Linked DNA regions of Rhodothermus marinus. The protein of the gene in region 1 interacts with the protein of each later gene in a pairwise test. Links are inferred from orthologs where the notes say so. Each region holds a gene or a part of one and is shown on either strand. Other genes may lie near its edges.

The links.
Region 2: the proteins of rlmN (region 1) and ftsZ interact in binary tests that used the Escherichia coli proteins (3 or more experiments, as listed by UniProt). The link is inferred for Rhodothermus marinus from one-to-one orthologs.

What each region holds. Positions count from the first base shown.
Region 1 is NZ_AP019797.1:1,102,296-1,105,580, reverse strand. Bases 18-2,982 are described here. They hold rlmN (23S rRNA (adenine(2503)-C(2))-methyltransferase RlmN), read left to right. Parts: upstream 18-935; coding sequence 936-2,030; downstream 2,031-2,982. Other genes in these bases: GYH26_RS04900 (ATP-binding protein), read left to right, coding at 2,337-2,982; GYH26_RS04905 (hypothetical protein), read left to right, coding at 2,078-2,362; GYH26_RS04915 (O-acetylhomoserine aminocarboxypropyltransferase/cysteine synthase family protein), read right to left, coding at 18-465. Also shown: more of GYH26_RS04915, read right to left, coding at 1-17; more of GYH26_RS04900, read left to right, coding at 2,983-3,285.
Region 2 is NZ_AP019797.1:3,301,114-3,304,323, forward strand. Bases 49-2,938 are described here. They hold ftsZ (cell division protein FtsZ), read right to left. Parts: upstream 2,170-2,938; coding sequence 928-2,169; downstream 49-927. Other genes in these bases: GYH26_RS14460 (outer membrane protein), read left to right, coding at 114-623; ftsA (cell division protein FtsA), read right to left, coding at 2,254-2,938. Outside these bases: more of ftsA, read right to left, coding at 2,939-3,210. UniProt on the Escherichia coli protein: Essential cell division protein that forms a contractile ring structure (Z ring) at the future cell division site. The regulation of the ring assembly controls the timing and the location of cell division.

The DNA.
Region 1 (3,285 bases):
GTAAACGGCCTTGGTGCGGTCGTCGATCAGGCTTTCGATCGAGTCCGGATCGTCGCCTTCGGCAAAGCGCACCTGAATGCCGATCCGCGGGAAGGATACCTTGAACTGGTTGTAGGTGCCGCCGTAGAGGTAGCTGGTCGAGACGATGTTGTCGCCGGCCTCGGCCAGCGTCGTCAGCGCCAGAAACTGCGCCGCCTGTCCGCTGGAAGTGGCCAGAGCGGCTACCCCACCTTCGAGCGCCGCCACCCGCCGCTCGAACACGTCGTTGGTGGGGTTCATGATGCGCGAATAGATGTTGCCGAATTCCTGCAGGGCAAACAGGCGGGCGGCGTGGTCGGCGTCCTTGAAGACGAAGGACGTCGAGGCGTAGATGGGCACGGCACGGGCGCCGGTCGCGGGATCGGGTTCCTGGCCGCCGTGAACCTGAAGGGTCTCGAAACGGTAGTTGGGCTGCGGCTGACTCATGGGCCTGTGGACGGTTGGTTGGTGAAACTTCCGGCGAGCCAACTCACCCCGAAGGCCGGATGGGCCACAGGCCCATGCTACGGACGGCATGCCAGGCGGCCATTAAAAAACCTCTCCCGCACGCCGATCCGCGGAAGAGGTACACTGTTCATGGCATCGCCTTGAACAGCTCATCTCCCCTCGCGGTCGTGCGAGGCAGGAATTGGCACCTTTCCCCACGTCGTCTCCCGACGATCAACGGGGCGGTTGCCAGGGCTTCACAGGGCCTGGTCCCTCCACCCTTCTGGATGAGCTGGTAAGAACATCCTTGTTGGGGCCGTTCTACGGACCCCCTCTGAGGGGGTTCCAGACCGGAACCGATTCCACAATGTGAAAAACAGCGCAAAGAGGTCGCCTATCTGCCCCCCTTGACACTCGAACCCTTCCAGCGGCCCTGCGTTGGAAGCATATTGAAACATCAACGCTTCTGCTTGACCGTGCGCACGCCCATAGACCTGCGGACGCTGAATCGCGAAGAGCTGGAGCGGCTGGCCGAGGAAATGGGCGAGCCGCGCTACCGGGGCCGTCAGCTTTTCAAATGGATCTACGGCAAGGGCGCCACGTCCGTCGAGCAGATGACGGACCTGCCCCGTGCCTTTCGTGCCGAACTGGCCCGACGCGCCCGCATCACGCGTCTGGAGCCGGTGCGCCAGCTCACGGCCGGCGACCAGACCGTCAAAGTGCTCTTCCGCCTGCCGTCGGGACGCCACATCGAGTCGGTGCTGATTCCCGATTTCGACGAAGAAACAGGCCGGGTCCGGCGCCTGACCGTGTGCGTCTCCAGCCAGGTGGGCTGCGCCATGGGCTGCGCCTTCTGCGCCACCGGACTCATGGGCTTTCAGCAGAACCTGACGGCCGGCGAAATCTACGATCAGGTCTGGCAACTCAACCGGCTGGCCGAGGAGCGCTTCGGGCGGCGCATCACGAACGTCGTTTACATGGGCATGGGCGAGCCGCTTCTGAACTACGACGCCGTACTCCGAAGCGTGGCGCTGCTGACCGACCGGGACGGCCTCGGGCTTTCGCCCCGTCGAATCACGGTCTCCACGGTCGGCCTGGCCCGCCGCATCCGGCAACTGGCCGAGGACGGCGTGCGCTTCCGCCTGGCCGTCTCGCTGCACGCCCCCACCAACGCCCAGCGCTCGGCCATCATGCCGGTCAACCGCAACGAACAGACCGACCTCGACGACCTGATCGACGCCATCCGCTATTTCGAGGCACGTACCGGCCAGACGATCACCTACGAGTACTGCCTGTTCGAGGGCTTCAACGACCGGCCCGAAGATGCCCACCGCCTGGCCGACATCACCGAACAGGCGCCCGGCAAGGTCAACCTGATCCTCTACAACCCGGTCGAGGGCCTGCCCTTCCACCGGCCCTCCGAGGAGCGCCTGCAGGCTTTCATTCGCGTGCTGGTGGATCGTGGTGTCACGGTCACCGTGCGTCGGAGTCGGGGTCAGGACATCAACGCGGCCTGTGGCCAGCTGGCCGTGCGCGAACAGGCCGCTTCGGAAGCCGTGACATAACGTTGTCACTCCCACAGGCGAACCTGTCAACCAGAGCGCATGGAGCCATGAACAACCGGCATCCTGAATCCGCGTATGATCCCCGCGCCGAGCTGCAGTGGAGCCTGCTGCGCTGGGTGGGCGGCTTCGTCAGCGGCGCGCTGGCCGTGCTGCTATTGCCACGCGCCGCGCGGCTGTTCATTCGGCGCATCCTGCCCGGGCTCCTGCTCGACGTGATCGTGGCCGTCACCGTAGGTCTGGTCACGGAAAAAGCGCTGGAATGGCTGCAGCGACAGCCTGAAGCCTCTCAACCCACTCCGGAACCCCATGGAGCCGCTTCGCCGACCGAATGAACGCCCTGACCGGCTGGGCGTCATCACGCACGGATCGCTGACGAAAGGCGTCGAGATGAAGCTCGACGCCGGCGAATCGATCGAAGACGTCGTGGCGGGCACGTTCGTGGTCATTCAGGGCGAGAAGTACGATTTCTTCTCGATGATCACGGACGTGCGCATCGACGCCGCCAACGAAAACATTCTGCTCAATCCCCCGCCGGCTGGCGACGGGCTGCTCCGCCAGATCCTGAAGGGCTCGGGCACCTACGCTACCGTCACGCTCAAACCCATGCTGATGATGCGCAACGACGGGCTGCAGGAGCTGGCCGAGATCCTGCCCGTCAAGACGGTGCCCAGCCACTTCGCGCCGGTCGCTCGCGCTACCGCCGAGGACGTGGCCCGCATCTTCGGACACGAGGCCAACGACGGCGGCAACCGCTACTTCCAGATCGGCGAGCCGCTGGGCATGCCGGGGATTCCCGTCTGCATCGACCTGGAGCGGTTCGTGGAACGCTCCAATGCCGTCTTCGGCAAGACGGGCACAGGCAAAACCTTCCTGACCCGCCTGCTCCTGTGCGGCACGATCAAGACGGGCCGGGCCGTCAACCTCGTGTTCGACATGCACTCGGAGTACGGCTACAACGCCCGCAAGGAAGACGGCAGCACGTTCGTCAAGGGCCTGCGCGAACTGTTCCCCCACCGCGTGCAGGTCTTCTCGCTGGACCCGAACGGCACGCGCGAGCGCACCGGCCGCGATCCCGACTGCGCCGTCTACCTGTACGCCGATCAGATCGAGCCCGAAGACATCCTGCCGCTGCAGGATACGCTGAACCTGAACGAGACGGCGGCCGAGAGCAGCTACCTGCTTCAGCGCAAATTCGGTCGCAACTGGCTGCTCACGCTGTTGCAGACCTCAGAATCCGAACTGAACGAACTGGCCG
Region 2 (3,210 bases), 2.2 Mb from region 1 along the record:
AACACGTGCATTGTATCTTAAGGCGCATTCAGCGCCGTTCCCGGAAAATACGGCACAATCCTTTCTTCTCGAAACAGCGATCCCGTTATCTAAAACCAAACCGTACCATCGCCATGAGACACGCAGCTTTACTGCTGACCGCCCTCTTTTTTGTGACCGCTGCAAAGGCGCAGGTCCCCTCGCCGGTTACGTTTGAACTGGGTCCCCGCGTCGGTTATGACATCGGGGGAGATGTAGAAGAGGCCTTTGTGGGCGTCGATGCCCGGCTGGGCGTCATGGTCCTGCCCATCGACTTCCAGGCCACGTTCGACTACTACTTCATGGAAGAAAATGTAACGTTCTGGCAACTGGGTCTGAATGCCCTGCTGGGCTTCGGGCCGGGTCTTGTCTTTACGCCCTATGTGGGGGCCGGCCTGGGTATTGCTCGTACGTCGGTCAGTGCCGACCTGGGCGACTTCGGCGAATTCAGCGCCAGCGATACCGACACCGGCATCAATCTGATCGGCGGTGCCCGCTTCGGCGTTGGTCCGATTCGGCCCTTCGTACAGGCGCAGGTTACCGTCCTGGGCGATGTCGATCTGGTGACGATCGCCGGCGGGTTGCTGTTCAAATTCGGGCCCTGAGCCTAAACGGATCGTTTCGGAGCAAAACCAGAAAGGGCCGCGTCTGACTGGACGCGGCCCTTTTCTGTTAGCAGCCTCATCGGCCGCCCGCTGAACCACAACCCCTGCAGGTCGGGGCAACCTGCAGTGTACGGACCGTGCTCGTCGGTCCGGTGGTGGGGTGCTGCGCACCCGCCACCCGTCGGGCTGGCCGTCCGGGTCCGGCCCGGCCTCGGCCACCGCAATGCACGGGCAATCTCGGAAACGTCGGTGTCATCTGTATGTCACCGATGTCGCGGGCGAGGCGACCGATCACGCGGCCGCATCAGTCCAGCATCTTGCGCAAAAAAGCCGGCGTGTCCGGATTGTCCTTCCGGATACGTTCGCCCCGCTCCCGGAGTTCGTCCGCCTGCAGCCGGCGGATGTTTCCCAGGCGTTCCCCTTCGGCCGGCGTCGTGCCCGGAATGACGCGCCGTTCGAAAGCCGGCGTGTCGAGCCGCTTCAGATTCTCCTCGCCTTTGTAGTTGATGTACGGGTCTTCGGGCTCGAGCGGGACGGTCCGGCGACGTCCCACCGTCTCCGGCCGCTGCTCGCGGTCGAAGCCGGTGGCGATGACCGTCACGCGCAGATCGTCGCCCATGTTATCGTCGATCACCGTACCGAAGATGACCTCCACGTCCTCGCCGGCTTCCTGCTGGATGATACGAACGGCCGTGGTGGCCTCCCGGATACCCAGCGACCGGCCGGCCGTGATGTTGACCAGCACGTTCCGGGCTCCGGCGATCGATAGCCCGTCCAGCAGCGGGCTCGAAATGGCCGCAATGGCCGCCTTTTCGGCCCGGTTCTCGCCCGAGGCCACCGCCGAGCCCATGATCGCCGTGCCCCCGTTCTGCATGGTAGTCTTCACATCGGCGAAGTCTAGGTTGATCAGGCCGTGCACGGTGATCAGATCGCTGATGCCGCGCGTGGCGTTGTAGAGCACCTCGTCGGCCTTCGCAAAAGCTTCCAGCAGCGTGGTATTCTCGTCGGAAATGTCGAGCAGGCGCTCGTTCGGGATGACGATCAGCGTATCGACGTTTTCCTTGAGCAGGGCAATACCGTCGAGGGCGGCCTTCATGCGCTTGGGCCCCTCGCACTCGAAGGGTTTCGTGACGATGGCCACCGTCAGGATGCCCAGCTTCCGGGCGATGGCGGCCACCACGGGCGCACCGCCGGTACCCGTGCCGCCGCCCATGCCGGCCGTGATGAAGACCATGTCATAGCCTTTGAGCGCCTGTTCGATCTCCTCACGGCTTTCCTCGACAGCCTGCGCGCCGACGGCAGGTCGGGCGCCGGCACCCAGGCCCTTGGTCAGATTGCGTCCGACCTGAATCTTCACGGGCGCCTTGTTGGCGGCCAGCGCCTGGGCATCCGTGTTGATCGCGATGAAATCGACACCCTGGATGCCCCGCTCCAGCATGTTGTTGATGGCGTTGCCGCCACCACCGCCGATCCCGACGACACAGATCTTCGCTTCCGGATGCGCCGAGTCGTCGAACGCGAAGCGCGAACTGATGGACTGTTCCATGACTCCCCTCAATTTTTGGTTGTGGTTCAGCTTGTTTATTCCTCAGGCGCCGGGGCGAGCATCCCCGTCGCCATCGTGCCCCGACTACAGTTCGTTGAACCAGGCCTTCATGCGGCTGGCGATCTTGCGCAACAGCATTTCACCCGGCATCGATTCGCCAGCACTCCGGGCGTGGACCTCCTGGCTCAGACCGGGCGACCCGATCAGTTCGGGTCGCAGGCCGTAGAGGACCAGCCCCACGGCCGTGGAAAACTTCGGATCGCTCACCTCGGCCACCATGCCGCCCGAAATCCCCATGGGCGAACCGATCCGGGCTTCCATGCCGAGCACGTCGGCCGCCAGTTCGGCCGTGCCCGGAATGAGCGCGCCGCCGCCGGTGAGCACCACACCGGCCGCCAGATGCCGCGCATACCCGCTCCGCTTGATCTCGATGGCCGCAATCTCCAGAATTTCCTCCATGCGCGGCTGAATGATCTGCGCCAGCGTGCTTCGGCTGATGCGCTTTTCAGGTCGCCCGCCGATGCCCGGAATGGTGATCTCCTCGTCCTCTTCGATCAGATCGACCATGGCCACCCCGAAGCGGCACTTGAGCCGCTCGGCCTGGTCGCGCATGATCCCCAGCCCCTTCCGGATGTCGTCGGTCACCTTGTTGCCGGCCACGGCAATCACGCCGGTGTGCCGGATCGTGTTGTCCTCGAAGACGGCGATGTCGGTCGTGCCGCCACCGATGTCGATCAGCGCCACGCCTATTTCTTTTTCGTCCGGGTGCAGCACGGCAAACGACGAAGCCAGCGGCTCGAGCACCAGGTCGGCCACCTCGTAGCCGGCCTTTTCGACGCAGCGATACACGTTTTTGGCGGCCGACACCAGCCCCGTGATGATGTGCACATTGGCCTCCAGGCGCACGCCGCTCATGCCCACCGGATCGACCACGCCGTCCTGTCCGTCCACGATGAACTCCTGCGGGATGACGTGCAGGATCTCCCGGTCGGCGGGCAGCGCCACATGCGTGGTGTCTTCCAGCAGCCGCTCGACGTCGCG